DNA from 4 places in the Staphylococcus ratti genome. Region 4 is predicted to be linked to each of the others. Evidence: predicted binding sites of a transcription regulator. Region 4 holds the regulator's gene; each other region holds the start of a gene.
What was found. Region 4 encodes Rex, which represses fermentation and respiration genes when NADH is low (regulators of the CRP and FNR family bind a similar motif). Its sites were predicted from a motif close to TTGTGAAATATTTCACAA; they were not measured.
Positions count from the first base shown of each region.

Region 1: a site for Rex is predicted at 1,927-1,944, ahead of LN051_RS05025 (citrate synthase). Genes of this name have one in related genera too.
Region 2: a site for Rex is predicted at 4,107-4,124, ahead of arcA (arginine deiminase). Genes of this name have one in related genera too.
Region 3: a site for Rex is predicted at 5,434-5,451, ahead of LN051_RS02300 (formate/nitrite transporter family protein). Genes of this name have one in related genera too.

Region 1 is NZ_CP086654.1:1,033,780-1,041,589, forward strand. It holds gene pfkA (6-phosphofructokinase) at 1-17, shown strand, start outside; gene pyk (pyruvate kinase) at 35-1,795, shown strand; gene LN051_RS05025 (citrate synthase) at 2,200-3,321, shown strand; gene icd (NADP-dependent isocitrate dehydrogenase) at 3,371-4,636, shown strand; gene LN051_RS05035 (response regulator transcription factor) at 4,997-5,701, shown strand; gene pnpS (two-component system histidine kinase PnpS) at 5,702-7,402, shown strand; gene polA (DNA polymerase I) at 7,571-7,810, shown strand, end outside.
Region 2 is NZ_CP086654.1:105,648-113,457, reverse strand. It holds gene LN051_RS00475 (isoprenylcysteine carboxyl methyltransferase family protein) at 1-175, shown strand, start outside; gene lqo (L-lactate dehydrogenase (quinone)) at 335-1,828, shown strand; gene LN051_RS00465 (SE2200 family small protein) at 1,845-1,955, shown strand; gene LN051_RS00460 (MFS transporter) at 2,029-3,162, opposite strand; gene LN051_RS00455 (arginine repressor) at 3,483-3,941, shown strand; gene arcA (arginine deiminase) at 4,183-5,415, shown strand; gene argF (ornithine carbamoyltransferase) at 5,438-6,445, shown strand; gene arcD (arginine-ornithine antiporter) at 6,531-7,810, shown strand, end outside.
Region 3 is NZ_CP086654.1:530,731-538,540, forward strand. It holds gene LN051_RS02255 (Na+/H+ antiporter NhaC family protein) at 1-94, shown strand, start outside; gene LN051_RS02260 (SRPBCC family protein) at 121-618, shown strand; gene LN051_RS02265 (hypothetical protein) at 770-1,303, opposite strand; gene LN051_RS02270 (bile acid:sodium symporter family protein) at 1,483-2,406, shown strand; gene LN051_RS02275 (hypothetical protein) at 2,618-2,887, shown strand; gene LN051_RS02280 (HAD-IA family hydrolase) at 2,960-3,604, shown strand; gene LN051_RS02285 (hypothetical protein) at 3,601-3,777, shown strand; gene LN051_RS02290 (hypothetical protein) at 3,971-4,153, opposite strand; gene LN051_RS02295 (hypothetical protein) at 4,156-4,494, opposite strand; gene LN051_RS02300 (formate/nitrite transporter family protein) at 4,549-5,379, opposite strand; gene LN051_RS02305 (amino acid permease) at 5,737-7,128, shown strand; gene LN051_RS02310 (PTS transporter subunit EIIC) at 7,323-7,810, opposite strand, start outside.
Region 4 is NZ_CP086654.1:768,703-776,512, forward strand. It holds gene LN051_RS03560 (ABC-F family ATP-binding cassette domain-containing protein) at 1-1,798, opposite strand, end outside; gene LN051_RS03565 (redox-sensing transcriptional repressor Rex) at 2,082-2,729, shown strand; gene LN051_RS03570 (YeeE/YedE family protein) at 2,954-4,036, shown strand; gene LN051_RS03575 (sulfurtransferase TusA family protein) at 4,058-4,282, shown strand; gene LN051_RS03580 (sucrose-6-phosphate hydrolase) at 4,501-5,997, shown strand; gene agrA (quorum-sensing response regulator AgrA) at 6,096-6,824, opposite strand; gene agrC (quorum-sensing sensor histidine kinase AgrC) at 6,839-7,810, opposite strand, start outside.

The DNA.
Region 1 (7,810 bases), 270 kb from region 4:
AAGAATTATCGATTTAATATTAGGAGGCATTGCCATGAAAAAAACTAAAATTGTGTGTACAATTGGCCCAGCATCAGAATCAGAAGAGATGTTGGAAAAATTAATGAAAGCGGGTATGAATGTTGCGCGCTTAAACTTTTCACACGGTTCTCATGATGAGCATCGTGCACGTATAGAGTCTATCCGCAAAATTGCAAATAAACTGAATTACAATATAGGTATTTTATTAGATACTAAAGGCCCTGAAATCCGTACGCATAACATGAAAGATGGTCTAATTACCCTTGAAAAAGGTGCTAATGTCACAGTAAGTATGACAGAAGTTGAAGGCACACCAGAAATGTTCTCTGTAACATATGAAAATTTAATCAATGATGTTCATGAAGGCTCATATATTTTATTAGATGACGGTTTGATTGAATTGCAAGTTGAGCGTATTGACCAACCAGCAGGCCACGTACATTGTAAAGTTTTAAATACCGGAGAGCTTAAAAACAAAAAAGGGGTTAACCTACCTGGTGTAAGTGTCAATTTACCGGGAATTACTGAAAAAGATGCGGATGACATTCGCTTTGGTATTGAACAAAATGTAGACTTCATTGCAGCGAGTTTTGTGAGACGTTCAAGTGATGTATTAGAAATTCGCAAAATATTAGAAGAAGCAAATCATCACACAATTAGTATTATTCCTAAAATTGAAAACCAAGAAGGTATCGACAATATTGATGAAATTCTTGAAGTGTCAGATGGTCTCATGGTAGCTCGTGGCGATATGGGAGTTGAAATACCTCCAGAGACTGTGCCGATTGTACAAAAAGATTTAATTCGTAAATGTAACAAATTAGGTAAACCTGTCATTACAGCTACACAAATGTTGGATTCTATGCAACGCAATCCACGCGCAACACGTGCTGAAGCTTCAGACGTCGCAAATGCCATTTATGACGGTACAGATGCGGTTATGTTATCAGGTGAAACGGCAGCTGGTTCATATCCAGAAGAAGCTGTTAAAGCGATGCACAATATTGCTGTTGCTGCTGAACAGGCACAAGATTATAAAAAGTTATTGTCTGACCGTACTAAACTAGTTGAAACATCACTTGTTAATGCTATCGGTGTATCAGCAGCGCATACAGCATTAAACTTAAATGTTAAAGCTATCGTTGCAGCTACGGAAAGTGGAAACACAGCTAAAACGATTTCTAAATATCGTCCGAAATCAGATATTCTTGCTGTAACACCAAATGAAACAACTGCACGTCAATGTTCTTTAATTTGGGGTGTACATCCAATTGTTAAAAAAGGTAATTATACAACAGACGAATTATTAAATAATGCGGTTGCGACTGCAATTGAATCAGAACGTGTAGAAAACGGTGATCTTATTATCATTACAGCGGGTGTACCAACAGGTGAAACAGGTACAACAAACTTAATGAAACTACACCTTATCGGAGATGAAATTGCGTCTGGCCAAGGTATTGGTCGTACTTCGGCAGTAGGACGTACAATAGTTGTAAATGAAGCGTCTGAATTAGAAGGTAAAGATTTATCTCAAGCTGTAGTTGTCACATCATCAATAGATGAGACATTCGTACCTTATTTAGAAAATGCTGTAGGTCTCATCACTGAAGAGGGCGGTTTAACGTCACCAAGTGCTATTGTAGGCCTTGAAAAAGGCATTCCAACTGTTGTAGGCGTAGACAATGTGACACAAAATGTGAAAGATAATATACTTGTAACGGTAGATGCATCACAAGGCAAAGTGTTTGAAGGATACGCTAACGTTTTATAATAGTATTGCTTAATTTAAAGCATAAGATAAGACAAAACCACTCCATATCGGGTATAACTGATATAGAGTGGTTTTTATATACATATATGCCACTCATGTAAATATGCGCATAACACAGCGATAAAATACAAATGTGAAGTTTAATACATATCATATCTTATTATTAAATGTGATAAAGAAAGCAAATGATAGCAAATGAAGTAAGTATATTTGCGCTAAAATAGGTGTCAAACGCTGTCATATCGGTATTTGTGCCTATAGCGCATTAATTAATACATTAATTAATAATAGATTATTCAGATATTTCAACGTTCATTAAATATTCACAAATTGCGTTATATTAGCTATAATGACTTATGAAAGCCATTACAAAAGAGCGAATATATAGTAAAGGGGAAATTTACATGGCAGAACTACAGAAAGGTTTAGAAGGTGTAATTGCAGCAGAGACAAAGATTAGTTCCATCATCGATAGTCAATTAACTTATGCTGGTTATGATATTGATGATTTAGCGGAAAATGCTTTGTTTGAAGAAGTCGTATTCCTTCTATGGAACTATCGTTTACCAAACAAGGAAGAGCTACAAGAATTAAAAGATAAATTACATCACTATATGACGCTTAATCCACGTATGTATAGTCATTTTGAAGAATATGCTACAGATGAAGTGCATCCAATGACAGCATTGCGTACATCGGTTTCATATTTAGCACATTTTGATGACAATGCTGATGATAACGATGAAGCGGCTTTATATGAACGTGGTATTCGTATTCAAGCAAAAATTGCATCATTAGTAACTTCTTTTGCACGCGTACGTGAGGGCAAAAAGCCGGTTAAACCGGATTTATCACTCTCCTACGCAGCAAACTTCTTGTACATGTTAAGAGGTGAAAAGCCAACAGATGTAGAAGTTGAAGGATTTAATAAAGCTTTAATTTTACATGCTGACCACGAGCTAAATGCTTCTGCGTTTACTGCGCGTTGTGCAGTGTCTTCAATGTCAGATATGTATTCTGGTATTACTGCAGCTGTTGGATCGTTGAAAGGGCCATTGCACGGGGGAGCAAATGAACGCGTAATGAAAATGCTTACTGAAATCGGTTCAGTAGATAAAGTAGAACCATTTTTGAAAAAAGCATTCGAAAACAAAGAAAAAATTATGGGCTTTGGACACCGTGTTTATAAAAATGGAGATCCAAGAGCAAAATATTTAAAAGAAATGAGTCAAAAAATTACTGATGAAACTGGTCAAAGTGAATTATTTGAAATTTCTTTAAAGATTGCTGAAATCGTTAAAGAAGAAAAAGGTTTACTGCCTAACGTAGACTTTTATAGTGCGACAGTTTACCATAGCATGGATATTGACCATGATTTATTCACACCAATATTTGCTGTGAGTCGTACATCAGGTTGGGTAGCACACATTTTAGAACAATTACGTGATAACCGTATTATGCGCCCAAGAGCAACATATATTGGTGAAACAAACCGCAAGTATGAACCTATTGAAAAACGCAATTAATTTATTGTAATTTAGAAGATAATGATAAACAATTTATGGAGGTTACTTTATAATGAGTGAAAAGATTGTTAAAACAGCAGAAGGTCTAAACGTACCTAATCAACCTATCGTTCCTTTCATTATTGGAGATGGTATTGGGCCAGACATTTGGAAAGCTGCTAGCCGTGTTATTGATGAAGCGGTAAAGAAAGCATATAACGGTGAAAAAGAAATCTCTTGGAAAGAAGTATTGGCAGGTCAAAAAGCTTTTGATCAAACAGGTGAATGGCTACCTCAAGAAACTTTAGATACTATTAAAGAATATCTTATTGCTATTAAAGGACCTTTGACCACACCTATTGGTGGTGGCATTCGTTCATTAAACGTAGCGTTGCGTCAAGAGTTAGATTTATTTACGTGTCTACGTCCTGTACGTTGGTTCCAAGGTGTACCTTCACCGGTTAAAAATCCGCAAGATACAGATATGGTGATTTTCCGTGAGAATACGGAAGATATTTATGCAGGAATCGAATTTAAAGAAGGTTCAGAAGAAGTTAAAAAAGTAATCGACTTCTTGCAAAAGGAAATGGGTGCAAAAAATATTCGTTTCCCAGAAACATCTGGTATCGGTATTAAGCCAGTTTCTAAAGAAGGTACAGAGCGTTTAGTACGCGCGGTGATTCAATATGCATTAGACAACAACCGCAAGTCAGTGACACTTGTGCACAAAGGTAATATTATGAAGTTTACTGAAGGCGCTTTTAAACAATGGGGCTATGATTTAGCTGAACGTGAATTTGGAGATAAAGTCTTCACATGGCAACAATATGATAAAATTGTTGAAGAAAAAGGAAAAGACGAAGCAAATGCTACACAAGCACAAGCTGAAAATGAAGGCAAAATCATCATTAAAGATTCAATTGCTGATATTTTCTTACAACAAATTTTAACGCGTCCATCTGATCACGATGTGGTTGCAACAATGAATCTTAATGGAGATTACATTTCAGATGCGTTAGCTGCTCAGGTCGGCGGCATCGGCATTGCACCTGGTGCTAACATTAACTACGAAACAGGACATGCCATTTTCGAAGCGACACATGGTACAGCACCTAAATATGCTGATTTAGATAAAGTAAATCCATCATCTGTATTATTATCAGGTGTGCTTTTATTAGAACATTTAGGATGGCAAGAAGCTGCTGATTTAATAACAGCATCTGTTGAAAAAACGATTGCTTCAAAAGTCGTAACATACGATTTTGCACGTCTGATGGATGGCGCAACAGAAGTTAAAACATCTCAATTTGCTGATGAATTAATTAAAAACTTATAATTGTAGCATGTGTTTTTGATAACATATCAAACGAGAATCAAATGGATTAGCATTGAATTTTCAACTGAAGTTATGAAAATGGTGTTGAAACATTGCTAATTTAATAGCTAGGACAAACATGCTTTAGAGGCTTGGACATGGAATGTCCTAGCCTCTTTTCAATGCATACAGTGGGATAAGGGCAAATGAAAGATTACGACTACGTGTGCTAGTTTTTAAATTAGGGTAAAATGAATGTAAGGGTACGTTGTAATAATTGTTAAATCAATATGAAGATATTGTAAATTTACCTAATAGCATATTATTTTTAAGTTCATTTTAAGTTATAATGAACTTAATTTAACATAGGAGGGACATGGAATGGTGCAAAGAGTACTTGTGGTTGATGATGAACAATCCATTGTCACACTACTCAAATACAATCTTGAGCAAGCGGGTTATATCGTTGAAATCGCACAAGACGGTGAGGAAGCGATTGAAAAAGAAAAAGAAACACAACCTGATTTAATCGTATTAGACGTTATGTTACCTAAAAAAGACGGCATTGAAGTATGTAAAACAATTCGTTCAGATAAGAATCAGGTCCCTATACTCATGTTGACCGCTAAAGACGATGAGTTTGATCGTGTTTTAGGTTTGGAACTAGGGGCAGATGATTATATGACAAAGCCGTTTTCACCAAGAGAAGTAGTTGCACGTGTGAAAGCAATTTTACGTCGTTCATCACAATTTGAAACATCACGTGTGGAAGATGATGATGAAGACATTGTCATTGGTCCTATCCGTATTAGACCAGATTATTTTGAAGTGTATCGCAACGATAAGTTGTTAGAGCTTACACCAAAAGAGTTTGAATTATTACTATATCTTATAGAACGCCAAGGTCGTGTCATTACGAGAGAGCATATGTTAAACTCTGTATGGAATTATGAATTTGCTGGTGATTCACGTATTGTGGATGTGCATATTAGTCATTTACGTGATAAGCTTGAAGAAAATCCTAAACAACCACAATTTATTAAAACTGTACGTGGTTTAGGTTATAAATTGGAGCGACCGAAGTAAATGATTAAGTTTTATCATAAGTTATTGATTATACTTACAACAATTACTGTTGTAAGTTTTCTTATATTAGGGTTTATCGTACATAATTCTATATATACGATCTCTGTGGACTATCAAAAGAAAGAATTACAAAAACAAGCCAAGCAAATTATCAATTTATACCAAGATAATAATAAAGCGCGTATTCAATCTTTGGCCAAAACATATGAAGCAAATATTTTAATTTCAAAAGACGGTAAGGAATTTAAAGTCAATACCGTTAAAGACTTTGAAATTGAAAAAAGAAAAATTGAGCTTGAACGACAACTTCAATCTGAAAACCCTGTCTATATGCTTGATGGCAAGGCTGGGGAATACCTGTTTGGCATTGAAAAAGGAAATACGACGCTATTAATGAGTGGCAAATATGACACAGTATACGCCTTGCAAATGCAATTTTGGAAATACTTGATTTTGATAGGAATTGTCATTATAGCACTCATCTTTTTTACCGTACGTTACATTAATCGCACTTATATTCAACCTATCAATGAGGTGTCGTATGCAGCCTCACTATTAACACAAGGGAATTATAGAGTGCGTGTACCAGAAAGTAGTGTGAAAGAAACACGAGAACTCTATGTGACGATTAACGTTTTGGCAAGGCGATTAGAACGTTTAAATAGCGAGCAAAAAATTCAACGTAATCGCTTAGTAACGACTTTAGAAAATATTCCGAGTGCAGTTTTAATGATAGATAAGCATGGAAATATCGTTGTTGCGAATAAAACGTTTTATGATATCTTTAATGAAACGAAAAGCGTGGAACATCAAAATTATGAGAAGCTTTTACACCCTTCACTCAAAAAGCTAGTTGTTGAAGGATTTAGAACAGAGAAGCCTGTTTACGATCAAGTGGAATTACATTTAAATCATATCCATCAAAAGTTCTTTGATACATCTTGCGTGCCAATTTTAACGCGTACAAAAAAACGACTCCAAGGTATGGTTATCGTATTGCATGATATTACTCAACTTAAAAAATTAGAAAATTTGAGACGAGATTTTGTTGCAAATGTATCGCATGAATTAAAAACACCAATTACGTCGATGAAAGGTTTTACAGAAACATTGCTTGATGGGGCAAAAAATGATGAAGCCTCTTTAGACATGTTCTTAAATATCATGCTAAAAGAGTCTAATCGCATTCAATCTTTAGTAAATGATTTATTAGATTTATCTAAAATAGAACAAAATGCAACATTGGAAAAACATCCGATTGATTTATCACAAGTGGCACAAAATGCATTCGCAATGTTTCAGCCTATCGCAAATGATAAAAACATCCAATTAATTGATGAAATCGACGACAAAGTGACTGCATTAGCGAGCGAATCTAAAATGTCGCAAGTAATTGTGAACTTACTATCTAATGCGGTAAATTATTCTCCCGCTGATAAAACAGTTACGTTGCGTGTTTTTAAAGATAAACGTCAAAAAGTAATAGAAGTGATTGATGAGGGCATTGGTATTGCTGAAGAAGAAACGTATCGCATATTTGAACGTTTTTACCGTGTTGATAAAGCACGAAGTCGTGAATCAGGTGGTACTGGCCTAGGCCTTTCAATTACAAAGCATATTGTAGAAGGTTATCAAGGTAGTATTGAAATAGAAAGTGAGTTAGGTGTTGGTTCCACATTCAGAGTGCGCTTACCAGAATAAAAATGATAACGATGTGAAAACCAGGATATTTTATATTCTGGTTTTCTCATTTTATAGATTATATAAAGTACTACTCTTTTACGTGTACATGGCTTGATATAGTCTCTGAAATGGGTATTTATTTTGGGATGTGATAAAATAAATATAAAGTAACTAGGAGGGACCGTCGTGGAAAAATTAGTTTTAATTGATGGTAACAGTTTGAGCTTTCGCGCTTTTTACGCATTGCCACTTTTGCAAAATAAAGCAGGTATCCATACAAATGCAATTTATGGATTTGCACGTTTATTAGAAAAAATTATGAAAGAAGAGTCACCCACACATTTTCTAGTTGCGTTTGATGCCGGTAAAACAACTTTCCGTCATGACACGTATCAAGATTATAAAGGTGGCCGTCAAAAAACACCT
Region 2 (7,810 bases), 660 kb from region 4:
AGGTTTATATAAAATTACAAAGCATCCGAACTATTTCTTAAATATTGTTCCTGAACTTATCGGTGTATTATTACTTACAGGCGCTAAAGTCTCATGGTTATTACTGTTACCTTATGCTTTCTTTCTCTTCAAGCGTATTAAACAAGAAGAAAAATTAATGGAATCCATGATTTAATACCATACTAATCACAAATTGTCACATATTTATGCCATACATTTTAAAATTTCTTTATCTGTACAATTCCATAATAAAAGTAAATGTAATATAATTAAAGCATATCGTTTAATATAAGCTTATGCTAATGGTTATAACTAAATTTGAAAGGTGATAAATATGTCTAATCAGTCAGAACCTAGAAATATCATTGTCGTTGGTGCTGGGGTGCTTAGTACAACGTTTAGTTCAATGATTAAAGAACTTGAACCGAACTGGAATATCAAGCTATATGAACGCTTAGATCGTCCAGGTCTTGAAAGTTCTAACGAACGCCACAACGCTGGTACTGGTCATGCTGCACTTTGTGAATTGAACTATACGGTTTTACAACCAGATGGTTCAATCGACATTGAAAAAGCAAAACACATCAATGAGGAATTTGAAATTTCAAAACAATTCTGGGGATACCTAGTTAAAAATAATAACATTTCAAACCCACGTGAGTTTATCAATCCACTACCTCACATCAGCTTCGTACGCGGTGTTAACAACCGTAAATTCTTAAAAGATCGTTATGAAGCGATGAAAGGTTCTCCAATGTTCGATAACATCGAATATACTGAAGATATCGAAGTAATGCGTAAGTGGATGCCATTAATGATGAAAGGTCGCGACGCGAACGACATCATGGCGGCAAGTAAAATTGATGAAGGTACAGATGTTAACTTTGGTGAGTTAACACGTAAAATGACTTCAAACATTGAAGCGCATGAAAACGCTGAAGTGAAGTACAATCATGAAGTGATTAACTTCTCACAACGCGCAGATAAAAAATGGGAAGTTAAAATCCGTAACCGCAACAGTGGTGAAGTATTCACTGAAATCGCACATCACGTATTTATCGGTGCTGGCGGCGGCGCGATTCCTTTACTTCAAAAAACAGGTATTCCTGAAAGTAAAAACTTAGGTGGATTCCCTATTACGGGTCAATTCTTAACATGTACAAACCCTGCAGTTGTTGAAGAACACGGCGTTAAAGTGTATGGTAAAGAGCCACCGGGCACACCACCAATGACAGTACCTCACTTAGATACACGTTATATCAACGGTGAGAAAACATTGTTATTCGGACCATTTGCTAGCGTAGGTCCAAAATTCTTGAAAAATGGTTCTAATTTAGACTTATTCCGCTCTGTTAAACCATATAACATTATGACTTTACTTGCATCAGCAGCGAAAAACTTACCATTAATCAAATATTCAATCGACCAAATTTTAATGACAAAAGAAGGTTGTATGAATCACTTACGTACATTCTATCCAGAAGCACGTGACGAAGATTGGGAATTATACACTGCTGGTAAACGTGTTCAAGTTATCAAAGATACCGAAGATTACGGTAAAGGATTTATCCAATTCGGTACTGAAGTGGTTAACTCTCAAGACCACACTGTTATCGCTTTATTAGGTGAATCACCAGGAGCTTCTACTTCTGTATCTGTAGCTTTAGAAGTACTTGAGAAAAACTTCCCTGAACTTAAATCAGAGTGGACACCTAAAATCCAAAAAATGATTCCTTCATACGGTAAATCATTAATTGAAGATGTTGCGTTAATGCGTAAAACACGTAAACAAACATCTAAAGACCTTGAATTAAACTATTACGAATAAAAGGAGTCGTTGCGACATGAAAGCATTAGTGACACTAACAATCGTAGTTGGCGTCCTTAGCGGCGCATTTGTTGCTTTAAAACGTTATCAACAACACGTTAACAAAGCACCAAATATCGAATATTAAAGGCTAAAAAACGGCACGGAAATGAGACAGAAATCTGATTGATTTCGACGTCCAATTCCGTGCCGTTTTATGTTTATTTATAAATTTGATAACGACTTTCGTAAAAATAATTACCTATATTCAGTACGATGCCTATTAAAATAATGCTTCCGGAAATTAAAGTGATTTGGGCGTATGGTAACCCCATGCCGAGCAACCCTGACCCAATCATCGCACCTATAAAATTGGCAAGATTAAAGATGGATCCTACCATCGTACTCGCTAAAAGCGGTGCGTCGCTTGCACCGAATATAATTTTACTATTGAGTAATGGCGTCGTGCCAAACGTACCAAAACCAAATAAAAATACAATGATTAGTGCCAAAGCGCCGATAGGTAACGCGTAAACTAGTAAAATAATCGTTAAAAATAACAACAGAAACGAGATAAATAAACCTATTGTCAATTTTTCTTCTGTCACATTACCTGAAACGACATTGCCAATTACACCACCAAGTCCGAATGAAAAGAGACAAATTGTAATACCTAACGTTCCAAATGGTGAAATTTCTTTAAGCATCGGTTCAACAAATGTATAAGATGTAAACACACCAGAAAAGCCGAATACGATCATTGCTATCGTTATAATGATTTGTGGTTGTTTAAATGCTTTCAATTCTTTTTTCAAGTTCGGCTCTGCGCTCATTTCAACGTCCGGTGTACATTTAATTATCCCTATTAATGTTGCGATGGCCACTAATACCATAATGCCAAAAACAACCCGCCAGTTGGCCAAATCTCCTAAAAATGCACCAAATGGTACGCCGATCATAATTGCGATCGTAAGACCTGTTTGCACTAATGCAATCGCTTGTGTCCGTTTAGAAGGATGCACAATGTTCGTCGCCACACTCATGCTCACCCCAAAGAAAGGCGCATGCATCGCAGCAGATAATAAACGCGAAAGCAATAACACGTAAAAATTAGGTGCAAGCATGCCTAACATATTACTGGCAATAAAAATACCGACAAAGATAGGCAGTAATACCCTCGCACGGTAACGTAACGTTAAAATCCGCATGACTGGACCGATAAACGCTACACTTAAAGCATAAACACTTACAAGTAAACCCGCTGTAGAAATCGATACTTTCATATCTCCTGCGATTTGTGAAAGTAAACCGATGACGACATATTCAGACATTCCAATCGCAAATGTCCCTAACATAAAAAATAAAATTGTCACTTTTGGTGAAGTTCTTCGCACCCGCTTTCCCTCTCTTTCTCCTTTTTAACACGCTTGTTATATTACATAAAATAGATTCAAAATAACAGCGCACTGCTTAAAAACCCGCTTCACTTGTCTGCTTATTTTTTGTCACAACTTCGTAAAATCCCTTTTTCTTAAAGGCTTTAAAGCACTTTTTTCAGTTATTTTCGTCTGAATTTATCCTAGTTTTTTTGATTTAATCAATCAATTAGGTTAATAATTATCAGTGATAGTTGCTATATAAAATATATATCATAATTATAAAAGGAGGCCTTAAGATGAAACGCGAGGAACGACAAAAGTTAATCGAAAACATCGTGAAGCATCAGTGCATTAAATCTAAACAAGAAGTGATCGACATTATTGACGCACGTTTTGGCATTCACTTTAGCCAAACAACCATTTCAAATGATTTTACGCAGCTCAACATACATAAACTTCCGGCACAAAATATGCCAGCACACTATCAAATCATTCATAAAAACAATGCTAAATATCTCAAAATGCTAAAAAAGTTATATGCACATGAAATTAATCACATTTCAGTCATCAACAATTGTATATTAATTCAATCTTCTCCTGGATTTGGACAAACGGTAAATTTTTATATTGATGCGCTAGAAATCCATGACATTATCGGTACTGTAAGTGGAAATGACACGACAATGATTATGACACAGTCTAATGATATTGCACGTCTTGTCGTAAATGAACTTTTCCCCGACCATCCACTATAGTATTTTCATACAAAAATATGTATCAACGACAAATTTAACACGCTGACACTTTAAGATATACGGAAATTATTCACTTAAAAACGTATTAATTCGTATTTTCACTGAAAAAAAATAATTATTTTTGCATATAACCATCTTTAAAGCGAGAAATTTTCCTCCTTTTATTTGTGAAATAAATCACGATAAAAACGCTTAATTGGATTTATAGTAAAAGTACCAACAAATAAAGGAGGCAATAAAAATGCAACGCACGATTAAAGTAAACAGTGAAATCGGTCGTTTAAAAACCGTATTACTTAAACGTCCGGGCAAAGAACTTGAAAACCTCGTTCCAGATTACTTAGGCGGCTTATTGTTTGATGATATTCCTTATTTGAAAGTTGCCCAACGCGAACATGACTACTTTGCTGAAGTATTAAGAAATGAAGGCGTAGAAGTCTTGTATCTTGAAAAGTTAACAGCGGAAAGTTTAGAAGATCCTAAAGTCAGAGCACAATTTATTGATGACATTTTGAAAGAGTCACGAAAAACCGTGCTTGGTCATGAAGAAGAAATTAAAACGTTGTTTTCAACATTAGATAACCAAAGCCTAGTTGATAAAATTATGGCCGGTGTGCGAAAAGAAGAAATCAACTTAAAAACAACACATCTCGTCGAATATATGGATGACAAATATCCTTTCTATCTCGACCCAATGCCTAACTTATATTTCACGAGAGATCCACATGCATCCGTTGGAAATGGTGTTACGATTAACCGTATGTATTGGCGTGCACGCCGCCGTGAATCCATTTTCATGCAATATATTTTGAAATATCACCCTGATTTCAAAGATAGTGATATTCCAGTTTGGATTGACCGTGATAGCCCATTCAACATTGAAGGTGGCGACGAACTCGTTTTATCTAAAGAAGTGTTAGCTATCGGTATTTCAGAACGTACATCTGCGCAAGCGATTGAACGTTTAGCACGCAGTATTTTTAACAATGAACAATCTACATTCAAAAAAATTATTGCGATTGAAATTCCAACAAGTCGTACATTTATGCATCTCGACACCGTCTTTACAATGATTGACTACGATAAATTCACAATGCATGCAGCCATTTTAAAATCAGAAGGCAACATGAACATATTTACGATTGAACCTAGTGACGGTGATGATGACATTAAAATCACACATTCTAACCAACTCAAAAAAACATTAGAAGAAGCGCTTAATGTCGATAATATTGACCTTATCCCTACTGGTAATGGTGATACGATCGATGGCCCTCGTGAACAATGGAACGATGGCTCTAACACGCTTTGTATTCGTCCAGGTGTGGTCGTTACTTATGACCGAAACTATGTGTCTAATACATTATTACGTGAAAAAGGCTTAAAAGTAATTGAAATTCCTGGCGGCGAGCTTGTTCGCGGTCGAGGGGGCCCACGTTGCATGAGCCAACCGTTATATCGTGAAGATATTTAATACACTATAGGAGGCATTAATGATGACTGAATTACAAAAACCTGTCCCATTAAAAGGACGTTCATTATTGAAAGAAAACGATTTTACAAAAGAAGAATTTGAAGCTTTGATTGATTATGCAATCACTTTAAAATCTTACAAACATAAAGGCATTGCTCACCGCTTCTTAGAAGGCAAAAACATCGCCCTACTTTTTGAAAAAACGTCTACACGTACTCGCGCTGCTTTCACGGTCGCATCGATTGACCTTGGCGCTCATCCTGAATTTTTAGGAAAAAATGATATTCAATTAGGTAAAAAAGAATCCGTAGAAGATACGGCTAAAGTGCTTGGACGTATGTTTGATGGTATTGAATTCCGTGGCTTTTCACAAGAGGTAGTGGAATCCCTTGCTGAACATTCTGGTGTACCTGTATGGAATGGTTTAACAGATACTTGGCACCCTACTCAAATGCTTGCGGACTATATGACTGTCAAAGAAAACTTTGGTCATTTAGAAGGCATTAATCTTACTTATATCGGCGATGGTCGTAATAATATGGCACACTCACTTATGGTTGCTGGTGCTATGCTCGGTGTCAATGTTCGTATTTGTACACCTCAATCTTTATTCCCAAATCAAACATTTGTTGATATGGCACGCCAACGTGGTGAAAAAGACGGCGGTTCCGTTATGGTAACAGATAATATCGAAGAAGCTGTTAAAGATGCTCATGTTATTTACACAGATGTATGGGTATCTATGGGTGAAGAAAGTGAATTCGAAACACGCGTTAACTTACTTAAAGATTATCAAGTCAACAAACAATTAATGCGTCAAACTGGAAGAGAAGATACTATTTTCTTACATTGTTTACCAGCATTTCATGATACGCAAACACTTTATGGTAAAGAAATCGAGGAAAAATATGGCATTGGTGAAATGGAAGTCACTGATGAAGTGTTTAGAAGTCCTCAATCAAAAGTGTTCGACCAAGCAGAAAATCGCATGCATACGATTAAATCTGTCATAGCGTCAACACTCACTTAACACATAGGTTTAGGGCGGGCGGACAAGCTTATGTTTCATATGACTCCCCTCGCCCTTCATCCTTGATTAGAAGGAGATGAAACACATGGAAAATGGTCACCAACAAAAACTGAACAAATCTTCACTTATAGGACTTGTTATTGGTTCTATGATTGGAGGCGGTGCTTTTAATATCATCTCTGATATGGGAAGTCAGGCAGGGGGTCTTGCCTTAATTATTGGTTGGATCATTACCGCAATAGGCATGATTGCGCTCGCATTCGTGTTCCAAAGCTTAACAAGCGCTCGTCCTGATTTAGACGGTGGCATTTATAGTTATGCTCAAGCAGGGTTTGGAGACTTTATTGGATTCTGTAGTGCTTGGGGCTACTGGTTTGCAGCATTTTTAGGAAACGTTGCTTATGCGACTTTGCTTATGTCTGCGATTGGTAACTTCTTTCCTATTTTTAAAAACGGTAATACATTACCGAGTATTATTGTCGCTTCGATTCTTTTATGGGGCGTGCATTTCTTAATATTAAAAGGGGTCGAGACTGCTGCTTTTATTAATAGTATCGTAACTGTCGCAAAACTCATCCCTATATTTCTCGTCATCATTTGTATGATGGTCGTCTTTAACTTTGATACATTTATGGCAGGATTTAGTGGCACGTCTTCTGAAACAATCGAATGGCCGTCAATTCTCACACAAGTAAAAAGTATTATGCTTGTCACAGTATGGATTTTCACGGGTATTGAAGGCGCAGTCGTCTTCTCTAGTCGTGCTAAAACGAAAAAAGACGTCGGTACTGCGACTGTGGTCGGTCTCACTTCCGTCTTAATCATTTACTTTTTAATGACAGTACTCGCTCAAGGGGTCATTCATCAACATCACCTTTCTGAATTAGGCGATCCTTCAATGGCGCAAATCCTTGCACACATTGTAGGTCCTTGGGGTGCGGTATTCGTCAACATCGGTCTTATTATTTCAGTCCTTGGGGCATGGCTCGGTTGGACGTTACTTGCCGGCGAATTACCTTATGTTGTGGCCAAAAATAATCTTTTCCCAAAATGGTTTGCTAAAGAAAATCGCAATGGTGCACCGGTAAACTCATTACTGATTACGAACATTTTAGTACAACTGTTTCTTATCAGTATGTTATTTACAGAAAGTGCTTACCAATTCGCATTTTCACTTGCATCTAGTGCCATTTTGATTCCTTATATGTTCAGCGCATTTTATCTCGTAAAATACAACATCATTCAACATCAAACATCCATGAGTAAATGGATTATTGGTATCATCGCTTCAATCTACGCACTGTGGTTAATCTACGCGGCTGGTTTGGAATATTTATTACTCACAATGATTCTTTATATTCCTGG
Region 3 (7,810 bases), 240 kb from region 4:
TTATTCGATTTACCCAGTAATGCTTGCTATTTGTGGAATTATTGCAATCCTATTTAACTTGCCACGTTTGAAAAGTAAAAAGAATGAAGCTTAAAAGTGAGGAGAAACACTGTGAAAAACATGCAAAATGAATGGGTCGAAGTAAAAATCGTACGTTTACTTAAAACGACACCAGCGTTTGCTTATCAAGCATGGATAGATCCGGAAATGCTACGTCATTGGTTTATGACAACTTCAAGAACAAATACAAGTGTGCATAATGAAGCTGTCGAAGGCGGACATTATGAAATTATAGATCAACGTCAAGATAAGAGGGTACGTGTTAAAGGAATTTATAATAAACTTGTTTCAGGTCTAGAAATTGGTTTAACGATTCAAATGCCGGATGTAAGTGAAAAACAAGATGATATCGAAGTGTTTTTTGAAGAACGCAGTCCAGGGATTACGCAAATGACGTTCTTTTATAAGAGTGAAGTGCCTAAAGAACGACGTCTATCTCAATTGGAATATAAACAAAAAAAGAAAGAATACCATGACAAGGTTGTTCATGGCTTTGAAAATATTTTTGATGCAATGCAAAATTATATAGAAGCACAATCAACAGACTCAAATCACTAAAAAGACTAGAGGGCGCACGTAGATATTAGACGTGTGTCACTCTAGTCTTTTATTGTTATAGTTCAAAATGAAATTGGGGCAAGCTGTTGCTTTGGGTGCATAGTATTGATTGTCCAGATGAATCACTTATTATGTTTTTGTCTCTTCTTTTTTATGAAATGCGTATCATGTGGGCTTGAGGTTGAGAAGGTGAGTAAACTTGACAAATATCAATGTGATGTCGTGCTAAGAGGCTTAAAATATTGCTAGCTTCTTCAACTGTAGACGTAAGTGTTAATAAGTTTTTGCGTATCGTATACTTGAGCTGAAATTGTGGTGCTTGATGAAGTACTTCAATAACCTTATCTTTAATAAATGGGTCGGTTAAACCGTCAATATAATAGTCATAACGACGTTCAATATTTTTCAATTGTTCTATAGGAAGTAATTCAGCTTCAGATTTTGTTCGGATGACTTGATAGATTGTATAGTGATGGAAACTTAAGAAACTAAGCAAGTAGGGTAGTGCTTGCTTTTGCATATGCACACGTAACAGATAGGCGTTTTGGTTTTTGTAAAATTCGTGATGTATTGGGGAAGGGAAGTTGACATTTTTAAGCAACTGACTTAATTGATGTCGTATTTTTCGGCGTTGTAATTCTGCAATTTGAATAGAATAGAACTCTAACTTATCAATAAGCATCATGATTCCTCTTTTAGCTATAATTTATTACGTTCATTGTACCACTCTATTTTATAAAAATCAGTAGGACTATCGACGTAAATCTACGAAGTGAGAAATGATTTTTATTTGTAAATAGTGTTGTCAACGATGATTAGTTATGTTAATATTCTGAATATTATAATAACTATGAGGTGACAGCGATGTTGAGACAAGTAGGACAATTTGCATCTAAAACATTTTTACTATGGATGTTAATTGCAAGTGTGATTGGATTTTTAGTGCCGAGTGCTTTTTCGGCTATGACACCATGGATTCCGTATCTTCTTGGTGTTGTAATGCTAGGTATGGGGTTATCGATTCGTTTGGATGATTTTAAAATTGTTTTTAAATCTCCTAAGCCAGTGATTATCGGTGTACTATTGCAATATACGATTATGCCGTTATTAGCTTGGTTAATTGTAAAAACATTTCAATTACCTCCAGAAGTGGCAATTGGTGTTTTATTAGTAGGGTGTTGCCCCGGTGGAACGTCTAGCAACGTGATTAGTTATTTGGCTAAAGCTAATGTTGCTTTGTCCGTGGCAGTCACATCGGTTTCGACGTTACTTTCACCTATTGTGACTCCAACATTAATGTTTTTAATGGCCCACGAATGGATGAATGTGTCTTTTTCGAGTATGTTTGGATCAGTAGCTAAAGTCGTTTTAATTCCTATTGTGATAGGATTAATTGTGCAACGCGTATTTTATAAAGCTGCGACTAAGGCAGATGATATTTTGCCATTAGTATCTGTTCTGGCTATTTCTATTATTTTAGGGACAGTGGTAGCAAATAGTAAAGCACTAATTATTGAGACAGGGTTGCTTATTTTTGTTGTTGTAATTTTGCATAACTTGTTCGGTTATTTAATTGGATATGTTTTAGCACATCTTTTCAAGCTGAATTATAAAGATAAGAAAACACTCTCTATTGAAGTGGGAATGCAAAATTCAAGTTTAGCTGCATCACTGGCAACAGTACATTTTAACCCACTTGCTGCAGTACCTGGTGCAGTATTTAGTTTTGTTCACTGTTTATCAGGACCAACGCTCGCTCGGTTTTGGTCATCACGTGATGAAAAATAGTGAAAATGTGTTTATATCAATAACTGGTTTCAACGCGCTCAAAAGATATTACTTTTAAAAGCGCTAGAATGTAGTAGTGTGCATTTTTATATCTGTTAAATGTTTTTGTGCATCTTTACTTTCGTTTTAGGTTGTGCGAAAATATTTTTTGAATAAAAGGCAGTATGATGAAATTAATAGGATTTCTGTTGCCATTGAAAGGAATTAAAAAATGGTGATTAAGCTATTTCATAATTATTTTATTACGCTTACAATCTTTTTAACGATGGTTATTCTCTCATTTGGATTTGTAAACCAGTTTGAAAACGGCTTAGCACTCTTTGTTGTACTCATGGTTGTATTAACTGCACTCAACTTTACGATTGAAACATGGTTGTTGAAAGCAACGTTAACTTCTGGACAAATGCGTTTAGTTCAAACAATAGCATTTCCGTTTTCCATTATTGTCATTGGTTTAACTTGTTTCATAATGATGATGTAGTGGGGAATTTGAGTGAATGCAAAGGCCATATTTGATACACTAGGTTTAAACGACAATCGAGGAGGCATCTTGATGTATCGAGCAGTTATTTTTGATTTTGATGGAACGATTATAGATACTGAGCAACATTTATATGAAATCATCAATACACATCTTATTGAGGCAAACGAAAGGCCTATTTCTATAGATTTTTATAGATCAAATATAGGTGGACGCGCACTTGCGTTGCATGAACATTTGGTTCAAATATTTGGAGAAGCAAAGGTTATGCAAATGTATAAAGTACATCATGAAAGTGCGGGACAGCTAGTATTAAGGCCAGGGGTACAAAGTTTGATGGAACAACTTCACGCACGTCATGTTCCAATGGCGATTGCTACGAGTAGTGCGCGAGCGGACATCGAGCCCATTGTGTCTGATTTAGGTATAAAATCATTTATTCAAGTCATAAAGGGAAGAGAAGATGTTGAAGCAGTGAAGCCTGATCCAGAGTTATATTTGAGTGCTGTACAAGCGTTAAATTTTAGTCCGACACATTGTTTAGCGATTGAAGATTCAGTTAACGGTGCGACTGCAGCTAGTGTTGCAGGTTTAGATGTCATTGTAAATACGAATCCTATGACAGAAGTCAGTGATTTTTCATCTTTAAATTTATTAGACAAAGACATAGACTTGACTCGTGTCGTTGAACGTTATTTTAATGGTGTGACAAAATGAGTTTAGAGATGATACTTTTCTTTATCGTTGCGCCGCTAATTATTGTGTTTGGAAATTTAGTATTAGCACCGAAATTTCAGCGTCATATTCCAATGCGTGTTCATGTTGTTTCATGTCTTATCGGGCTTGTTTTGTATGCTATTGCTGCAGTACTTGCTTATTACTTTTTATAACAAGGTAAAATTTAAAGTAGATTAAGATAAGTTAGAGTTGTTTATAGGAGTGGGACGACTAAATAAAATAGATTTCGTCGTCCCACTTTTATAATGATAAGGTAACTGTAAAAAAGCACAGTAGCTGTCTAGACTGAAATAACGCAAAAGGCTCATTAATTAAGTGATGTTCGTTAGCACTTCAGCACTTCGTTTAAGTTAGAAGTATCAGTGCTGCCACAACAAGTACAAGTAAGATGGCATCGACACCGACCATCAGCTTAAATCGAGTAGAAGGCGTCCCTTCTTTATTTGCTTTATAGAGCATATAAGCATTCGGAATAAAACTTAAAATTAGTAAAGCGATAATAATGATTCCTAATGTTTGTGTTGACATAATCAGTTTCTCCTTTTATTGAATCCTATGAAATAACCGACTATTAAGGCGAAGAGTAATCCGAGAAGTAATCCCACAAGAGGCATATCAAGCCATATACCAATGAGCAAACCAACGATGACTCCAAAAATAGAAGGTGTCCCGTATTGGCGCTTTCTTTCTTCAGAACTGAAAATACTGAATACTAAAACATAAAGTACATAAAACACGATAGCGAATAGGAGCGTACGCCATAGTAAAGCTTCCCACTGGCCTTGGTAGTGCGATGTATTCATAACATAAAATAAAATACTTAATAATAGAGTGATGACAAGTCCACGTATTAATCGACGTTTTTCCATGTGGAGACTCCTTTTTTGAGTTTGTATTCATTATAACATAGCTTACTTGGTCACTTATTTGTTGCGATGTGTTTTGAACTGCCCATGATCATTTAAATAGGCATAAAACAAGCCGATAATTAAACCACCGCCAATGTAGTTACCGATAAATGAGGCGACGATATTTTTTAATGCAGGCCATAAAGCGAGGTGATCTACTTCATAAAAGAGTCCAGCTACGAACAAACAGCTATTATAAACGACGTGTTCATAACCCATGAAAGCAAATATCGTAACGCCAAACATCATGACAAACATTTTAGCAACGACATCATCAATTTGCATCGCAATGACTAAAGTAATATTGATAAAGAAGTTCGCGAAAATAGCACGCACAAGAATATTTTGAAATGTATATGTATGAATTTTAGTTTCTATCGTTTGATCTAACATCGTCACCATGTCAGGTGTCAAAACATCACTTAAACGCATTAAACCAAATAGGACACAAGCACCAATAATATTGCCTATAAAACAAAGCATGAATATATTTAACACACGATAAGGTTTAATTAATTTATAATATAAACCTACTGTAAAATACATAAAGTTGCTTGTTAATAATTCGGAATTTGTAAATAAAATGAGCACTAAAGCAAAACTAAAAGTAATGGCACCTATCATATTTACGAGTCCAGGTCCCCAATCAAGGGAAAAGGTTGTTTTTACCATTAATACAAATACAGTAATAATGCTAATAATAAAACCAGCCATCATAGCACGTAGTAAGTAACGTTTAAAGTAGAAGCTTTGCAAAATATCTTTAGTTTGTATAATGTCTATGATATTTGCAATCCATGCGCGTCCGTAAAAAATTTTGTCCCATTTGATATTTGTATCATTCATAGTTGCAACTCCCTTATTAAGTAATAAAGTTTAGTATAAAGGTAATTGTATGTTTTGTGAATAACTTCACATTATTTTAACATTTAAAAAGGATTTGGAAGGGAAGCGAAAATATAGTAGTTTGAAAGTATTGTGCAAGTGAATAATAATTGTTTGAAGCGTTTTCATATCGCTTTAAAGGAGAAAAGCGCGGGGACTTCAAACCGTTGATTCAAACAAATTAAGAAAAAATACTTAATGAAAGCACTTACATTAAAATAAAAAATACACTTTTCACATTTCAAAATTGTAGTATAATAGCGTCATGACAAAAAAATAAGAAAACCCTTATATTATATAAGGAGATGGGGAGTTACCATGAAAGATAATCAAGAGTTACACAGAGGGCTAAGTTCGCGACAAATTCAAATGATCGCGCTTGGTGGGACTATTGGCGTTGGCCTATTTATGGGGGCATCAAGTACGATTGCCTGGACAGGTCCATCAGTTATTTTCGCTTACTTAATTGCCGGAATTTTTCTGTTTTTAGTAATGCGTGCGATGGGGGAAATGGTTTATCTGTATCCTACCACGGGCTCATTTGCTAACTATGCAACAGACTATTTACATCCTGTTGCCGGGTACGTCACTGCATGGGCGAACATTTTCCAATGGATAGTTGTTGGGATGTCGGAAGTTATTGCTGTTGGAGAATATATGAAGTTTTGGTGGCCAGAACTGCCTACATGGATTCCTGGTGTTATTGTTGTTGTTATTTTAGCAGCAGCGAACGCGGTTTCCGTTAAAACCTTTGGTGAGTTTGAATTTTGGTTTGCAACAATCAAAGTTGTCACAATTATCTTAATGATTGTGGCTGGTTTCGGTCTTATTTTCTTCGGTTTAGGTAATGGAGGCAATCCAATTGGTTTAAGCAATTTATGGGAACATGGTGGATTTTTACCTAATGGGATTTTAGGATTCTTCTTTGCGCTTTCTATAGTTATTGGTTCTTATCAAGGTGTAGAATTAATCGGGATAACAGCTGGTGAAACAAAAGATCCACAAAAAAATATTAAACGTGCGGTAAATGGTGTTATTTGGCGTATTTTAATATTTTACTTAGGTGCCATTTTTGTTATTGTAACGGTATATCCATGGAATGAGTTACAAAATATTGGAAGTCCTTTCGTTGCTACATTTGCGAAAGTAGGTATCACGATTGCTGCTGGTTTAATTAACTTTGTAGTTATTACTGCAGCTATGTCAGGATGTAATGCCGGTATCTTCAGTTCAAGTCGTATGATTTTTACATTAGCGCAAAACGGACATTTACCACGTATCTTTACGCGAATCATGAGCAATGGTGTCCCTTTTTATACTGTTTTAGCGGTATCTATGGGTATTTTTATTGGCGTTATTTTAAACATTGTATTGCCTTTACTTATTGATGGTGCTGAAAATATTTTTGTATATGTTTACAGCGCTTCGATTTTACCAGGTATGATTCCTTGGTTTATGATTTTATTTAGTCATATTCAATTTAGGAAAAGATTCCCTGAAAAGGTTAAAACGCATCCATTTAAAATGCCATTTGCGCCATTCTCAAATTACTTAACCATCGCGTTTTTAGTACTTGTACTTATGGGAATGATCATCAATGTAGAAACACGTGTTTCAGTAATTATTGGCTTTATCTTCTTAGGATTTATGGCACTGTTCTTCTTTATGAAAGGTTATCATAAACATAACAAAGAAGAATTCAAATTATAAATGACTATGAGAGAAGCGGTTGCATTTATGCAGCCGCTTCAAACTGTCGACAACGTCTAAGTTTTGTCGGCAGTTTTTTTATGTCTAAGATTGAGTTTATAGCCTTTGAGTGCACTTTCTACGTTTAGCGTTAGTGTTCAAATAAATAAAAAGCGTTTGTTTAATTGATATCCTAACTGCTTTCTTGTTTTAAACTATTTTCCAAATTGCTCCATTAAACGATGACTTGAAGCAAAGAAGTACGTGAGTATGAAACCGCTAATGTATGCAGATACTAAACCAGCAAGATAACCTAAGTACATTTGGTGAGCGATTAAAGGGAATAATGAAAGTCCACTTGGTCCAATTGCGTTAGCACCAATACCTCCAATGCCCCCAATGACTGCGCCACCAATGCCGCCTGCAATACAAGCTGTGAAAAATGGACGAACTAAAGGAAGTGTTACACCATATATTAAAGGTTCACCAATGCCTAAAAAACCAACAGGGAGGGCCCCTTTAAGTACATTTCTTAATATAGGATGCCGTTTACTTTTAACCCAGAGTGCCAAGCAAGCGCCCACTTGTCCAGCCCCAGCCATCGCAGCAATAGGTAAAAGATAGGTCGCACCAGATTGATTAATCATCTCAATATGGATAGGAGTGAAAATATGGTGAAGTCCGAACATTACTAGAGGTAGGA
Region 4 (7,810 bases):
CATTGTCGATATGTTCGATTTCACTTTCATAAGTTTCGATTAATGCTTCGTATTCTTCAATTTGTCGTTCGATTTTTCGTTTTTCATTTCTTAAAGCTTTTTGATCTTGATAATCATTGGTCGTAGATAGGGTGGAAGATTCTGAGTGGCTTTGATTTTGAGCGTCGTGTTCAGTCAAAGCACGTTGCTGCGCTGTTTTTTCAAGGTAATACGTATAATCACCTTGAATAAACTGACCGCCGTCCACATCTAAATCAAAAATTTTATTAGCTAAAGCATCGATAAAATAGCGATCATGAGAGACGAAAATTAATGTCCCTTTGAACTGTTGTAAAGCATGTTCTAGCATTTCTTTTGAGTCAATGTCTAAATGATTTGTAGGTTCATCTAGAATAAGGACGTTATTTTTTTCTAACATGAGTAGCGCAAGTTGTAGTCTTGCTTTTTCTCCCCCAGATAAATCGCTAATCATCTTTTTGACCTCTTCTTGTGTAAATAGAAAGCGGCCTAAAACAGCTCGAATATCTTTTTCTTGCATATGACGATACTGATTCCAAACAAAGTCTAAAATGGAGTTGTTTGATGTAAATTCAGCTTGTTTTTGATCATAATAACCTACTTTTAAATTAGAACCATGGCTAATATGGCCTGATAAGGCAGGTAGTTGCATAGCTAACGTTTTTATAAATGTAGACTTCCCGATACCGTTCGGTCCGATAACGCCGATGCGGTCACCTTTTGAAATTTCTAATGAAATCGGTTGCGTAATTGGTGTAGTATAACCAATTTCTAAATTTTGAACATGCATGACATCATTACCAGTATTACGCTCGAAATCAAATTGAATATTAGCACTTTTAGCATCTAACATTGGCTTTTCAATACGTTCCATTTTTTCTAATATTTTACGTCGGCTTTTAGCCATACCACTCGTTGATGCACGAGTAATATTTTTTTCTACAAAAGTTTCAAGGCGTTTCATTTCACTTTGTTGACGTTCATATTCAGCCATACGTTTTTCATAATATTGATCACGAAGTTGAACATATTTGGCATAGTTCCCTTTATAATGTTTTACTTCACCTAGCGCAACATCATACACTTGAGTAACAATTTTATCTAGGAAGTAGCGATCGTGAGAAATAATAATAATTGCGCCACTAAAAAACTTCAAATAATCTTCAAGCCATTCTGTCGTTTCCATATCAAGGTGGTTTGTAGGTTCATCTAAGAGAAGTAAATCAGGCTCGCTTAATAGCATTTGTGCAAGTGATAAGCGTGTTTTTTGGCCACCACTGAAATCATTAATGGCTCTATCATAGTCTGCTTCAGTAAAATTCAAGCCGTTAAGTACTGTTTTTATTTTACTTTCATATTGATAGCCTTCCATTTGTTCAAACTGATTAGATAACGATTCATAGTTATTTAAATGCTTTTGATATTCTAAAGTCTCATAGTGGTCAGCATGTTGACTTAACCAATCTGTTTCTTGTTGCATCCTTTGTGCAATTGCCTCAACTTCTTTGAAAGGTTTAGCCATTTCTTCAAAAACTGTGTTATCTGTATCTAGTGTCATTTGTTGCGTTAAATAGCCTAATTTTAGACCTTTAACTTTTGAAATATGACCGCTATCATAGCCCTCAACCCCCGCAATAATCTTCATTAAGGTTGATTTTCCAGCTCCATTTCGACCTACAATGCCAATACGTTCTCCCGTTTGTATTTCGAAATTGACATGATCAAAAATCTCCTCACCATCAAATGATTTTGAGATTTGACTTAGTTGCATTAATATCATGTTCAGACTCCTTTCATTCTATTTTATTGTACAATAAAGTAGAGGGGCATCAAATAGATTAAGTTCCTTTAAATGACGAATTCAGGTATAATTATTATGGAATAAAAGTTGGTGAAATTTATAACAAAACAATAGATTAAGTCAAAATGGTATTATAATTAGCATAACTTCATTAAGTAGCCTAGCATCCATGACCTAATTGTAATATGAAAATAGGTTTCCATGACCTAATTGACTTGAAGTGATACACTTTATTAGGTGTCTAGAATATGGAGGATTGGAAATGACTAGAGAAATAAATAAAATACCGCGCGCAACACTAAAACGATTACCACTTTACTATCGATTTGTGAATGGCCTTAAAGCTAAAGGGGCGTCACGAGTGAACTCAAAAGAAATCAGTGAAGGTTTAAGTATTGATTCTGCGACGATTCGTCGAGATTTTTCTTACTTTGGCGAATTAGGTAAAAAAGGTTATGGTTACAATATCGATAGCTTATTAGAGTTTTTTAAATCTGAACTTAGTGATGCTGATATTATAAAAATAGGTTTAGTAGGGGTCGGACACTTAGGAAAAGCTTTAATTTCGTATAACTTTTCGATTCATGAGGATATGACGATTACAGAAGCATTTGACATCGATCCAGAAGTGATTGGTCAGCAAATTGGAGAAGTTACGGTAAAATCAATAGATGAAATGCGTCAAGTCATTCAAGAACAAGCGCTAGAAGTGATTATTATTGCGACGCCAGTCAAAGTCGCACAAAATGTTACGGATCAACTTGTAGAAGCGGGGGTCAAAGGAATTTTAAACTTCACAGCTTCACCTGTACACGTTCCTAATGATGTTCAAGTACACCAAATTGATTTAGGTGTCGAACTTCAATCGTTATTATTCTTTATGAAAAACTACGGTAAATCAAACACATAAATTAAGAGATTAAAATTTAAAATAGGTTTGGATAAGAAAGCTCTGAATGCCATGACTGGTATCTCAGAGCTTTTATGTATGATGAATGTAAGTTTTTTTCTAGTTTCTTTCAAATTTCACTATCGAAAAGTAGGATGATACAAAATTAAATAACATTTGCTCTTGATAATTCAGCTGTTTTTGCTATAATTCTTATCATAATAATCGGAATAGGAGAGAATGTTATGGTATGGACGATATTTAGTGGTCTTATCGTAGGGCTTTTACTAGGATTTGTCATGCAACGGACACGTTTTTGTTTGACGGGCGGTTTCCGTGATATGTATGTACAAAAAAATAATAAAATGTTTTATGCTTTGCTTATCGCAATAGCAATCCAAGCTATTGGGATTTTCGTTTTAAATATGATGGGGCTTATTACCATTGATAATGGGACTTTTCCTATCATTGGCACAATGATAGGTTCATTTATATTTGGCATAGGAATTATATTAGCTGGTGGTTGCGCCACTGGCACATACTATAGAGCAGGTGAAGGGTTGATTGGGAGCTGGATTGCCCTTATTATGTATGGGCTTTTTGCTGCCATTACAAAAAAGGGAGTTTTAGCGCCTTTAATGGAAGGACTAAACAGCAAAACTGTGGCAAATGCCGACATGGCACAATCTACAGGAGTTCCGAGTTGGGTGTTCTTAATTGTGTTGTTAACTGTAACAACAGTTTTAGTCATAAAAACATTGCGCAAACCTAAACCGAAAATTGCAGTTCCTAAATTAAAGCAACGCTATACAGGTGTACGTCACTTTTTATTCGAAAAACGTTTCCATCCGTTTGCAGCTGCAGTTGCTGTTGGCTTAATCGCATTGCTTGCGTGGCCGATGTCAGTATCTACTGGTCGAGATGGGGGACTTGGTATTACAACACCATCATCTAATATTGTCGTATTTTTAACGACAGGGGATGTAAGTGTTGTAGATTGGGGTGTCTTCCTTGTTATTGGTATTTTCTTCGGTTCCTATATTGCTGCTCGAGGATCGAGAGAATTCGCGTGGCGTTTACCAGACAAAAAGACGCTTCGCAATAGCACTATTGGCGGTGCATGTATGGGATTTGGAGCTGCAGTGGCTGGAGGCTGTTCGATTGGCAACGGCTTAGTTGCTACAGCTGCTCTGTCTTGGCAAGGATGGATTGCTCTTGCATTTATGATTTTAGGGACATGGTTTATGAGTTACTTTATTTTTATTCGCCCGATGAAGTTGGCTAAACAGAATCGTACAGCTCAAGCACAAGCAGCAAGCGCTTCATAATGAATTGAAGGAGATGTTAACATGATATATGAACTAGGAACAGTTGGGATGGTTTGTCCATTTCCACTTATTGAGGCACAAAAGAAAATGGAAGAATTAAATGTAGGGGACGCACTTAAAATAGATTTTGATTGCACGCAAGCCACTGAAGCAATTCCTAATTGGGCTGCTGAAAAGGGTTACCCTGTAACAAATTATGAGCAAGTAGGCGATGCTTCTTGGACCATTACGGTTCAGAAAGCTTAACATTAAAAAGCACATCGATTAACTCCTAAAAGTGATAGGAGTTAGTCGATTTTTTTGTAGAAAATTTCTAAAGAAACTCTCACTTTATATGATAAAATAGCATAGAGATTGTATGAGTTAACGTATGACAATATTGAGCATATCGTATAGCTTCATATAAAGGAATACATATTAATTGAGTAGAAGAATAAACGCTTTAAAGGAGGACACGTATTTTAATGGAACAATGGAGTCGTGAGAAACGCTATCAAAAGTTCGAAGACGTGAGTCCAGAAACGATGGCAGAACTCAAAAAGCAAATTGATGTATCGGCGTTTCGTCAAACGTATCATATCCAACCTCAAACGGGGTTATTAAATGATCCGAATGGTTTAATTTATTTTAATGGTCAGTATTTATTATCACATCAATGGTTTCCTTTCGGTGCTGTACATGGATTGAAATATTGGTTCCACTATAAGGGTGAAAATTTAGTGCATTTAAAACCTCAAGGTCCAATTATTAAACCAGATACACCTTATGACAGTCATGGGGTCTATAGCGGGAGTGCATTCGAATTTGAAGGGCAACTTTATTACATGTATACAGCGAATCAACGAACAGCATCATGGCAACGAAAAAGTACACAAATGCTTGCCAAAATAAATGAGCAAGGTGATCTTGAAAAACTTACAACACCTGTCATCGCCATGCCCCCTAAAGGCTATACACAACACTTTAGGGATCCTAAAGTGTTTCAAAAAAATGACCGTTTATACGCTGTAATTGGGGCACAAAGAGAAAATCGAACAGGAACGGTCCTTGTTTATGAAGCCGACCATCCTGAATCAACATGGACATTTAAAGGCGAAATTCAAACAGATTTAAACGCATTTGGCTTTATGTGGGAATGTCCGGATTATTTTCAATTGAATGGTAAAGATGTGTTACTATTTTGTCCTCAAGGTATCGAATCAGAAGAAAATCGATATCAAAATATTTATCAAAGTGGCTATATTATCGGAACGTTAGATTTTGATACATTGCATTTTGAGCATGAATCTTTTGTTGAATTGGATAACGGTTTTGATTTTTATGCGCCCCAAACTTTTTTAGATGAATCAAAAAGACGTGTTTTAATTGGTTGGATGGGACTTCCGGATACGCAATATCCGACAGACAATGAAGGATGGGCACATTGTTTAACATTGCCACGCATTTTGACGTACGAGTCAGGAAAATTAAAACAAAAGCCACATATGGATTTGAGAAAGTTGCGTCACAATAAAGAGACGGCATTAGGCTATGCAAACAAATTTATTAAGCAACTTCATCCTTATGAAGGTGAACGATATGAATTGAATATTGATATTTTGGAAAACGAAGCATCTGCAATTGAGTTTCATCTAAGAGCTTCTAAAAATGAAGCTACAGTAATCCGTTATGAAACAGCAACACGCCGAGTGATTCTTGACCGTTTTGACAGTGGCCAATTGCCATATCCAGTTGAAGATACTGTGCGCATTACAGAGCTATCATCAGATTTAGAACAACTCCGTATTTTTGTAGACACATCAAGTATTGAAATTTTTTGTAATGATGGGGAAAAAGTATTAACATCACGCATTTTTCCAAACCCTCAATCGAACAAAATTAAAGTAGTGACAGATTCTGGTCAAGTTTATTTAAAAATGACGAAATACGATATTATCGTTGATGAGAATGGGGCACACTAAGTTTAAAGAGGTCACCATTGTAGATATATAAATAGAGCCTTTTCAATTTGAATCTCAAAAATTCAAATTGAAAAGGCTCTATTGTTTGTGTTTTACGGTTACTCTGGCTTTTTGATTTTTTTAATGTTTCGTACTGAAACGTAACAGAATTCATCATTTTTAAAATAAACGATACGTTCTTTAGCATCAACATGAGAAATGTTATGTCTGTTTAAAACGAAACTATTATGACATCTAAAGAAACGATTATCAATTTGGGCAAGTTCTCTAAGGTTACCATAAAATTCAATTTGTCGATTATCCAAATGCGCGATTAAGCGATGTGATTTTGGTGAGGATTCAAAGAACATCACATCATCATAATTAACATAAACAGAATTACTGCCTTGTTTTAATTCCATCGTTTCGACTGTATTATCTTTAGTAAGTAGGTCTAAGCGTTTTAATGCCGTTTCAAGACAATCAATAATTCGTGTGCGTAATTCATCCATATCGTCTTTAAAAATAAAATCCATAGCAGCTAGCTTATAGACAAATGTGAGATAGGTTAATTCACTGTGGCTTGTTACAAAAATAATATTACCTACGGGATCATGCTTTCTAATTTCACTGCCAAGCTTAATACCATTAATATCGGATTCGAGTTGGATATCTAAAAAGTAGCAACCAATATCCGTCATATTTTTAGAAGCTTCAAGCAGGGCGTAAGGATCACTTGTAGAAATTTCAATTTCCATAGGCTTTTCTTCAATCATAATATAATTTTGAATGATTGATTCCATTCGCTCTCTTTGTTTTGGGTCATCTTCACAGATTAATATTTTCAAATCGGCTCACATCCTTAACCATTGCTATTCATGATTTCTAATTTTTGAATAAAGTAATGATTTTCAATCGTTGTTTCTAAAAATACATTATTTTTGCTGTCGGTAATTTCTTTTAAAGTAGACAATCCTAAACCACGTTCTTTACCTTTTGTAGAAAAGCCTTCTCGATACAAGGTGTGTAATTTAGGAAGATTTTCAGGTGCTTTATTCATAATGATGATTAACACAGAAGTATCTGTTTTAATGAATGCAATTTGAATCATCGGCGAATCAATGTCCATAGATGCTTCAATCGCATTGTCCATTATAATTCCAAGTATACGACTTAAATCAATCATTTCCATATTAATTTCATTAATTTCGTCAGCGACTTCCACACTTATTTCAATTTGGCGTTCTTGTGCTTGTAATATTTTTGTAGTAATTACACCTTTAATTTCTTTAACTTTCAGGTTTTCTACCCCGTTTAATTTCAATGAATTTGCTTCAAAATGATCTTTAAGTGGACTAATATGTTTAGCATAATAGGCTTTGAGTCCTTCGAGATCATCTTCACGCAAATACTCTGACATCGTAGATAATATATTGATGTAGTCATGTCTAAACTTTCGAATGCGATTATTGACTTCTTCGATTTTTAAAGTGTAATTGTAGTAATCGTCAATTTCTTGCTTACTTTTGCGATATTTGATTTCCCGTGATGTAGTAATCGTTACTAATAATAAAATCGCAATAAAAATAGCCGCAAAAGTGAAGTAGAAAATACCTATCATTTTAAATTCAGCGACATTCGCTACTTGATCTGGCAGAAAAAAGAACATCGTTAAAAAGAAAACTAAAAGACAAATGATTAATACTATAAAATAGATTTTATTGCCGTATAGCCATGTGTATTTTAGTTTAATCATCAAAAGTCTAACTACAAGAGCAGTAATAAACGTTATTAATGCAAACACGAATGAATAAATAACAAATAAAACAGTAGA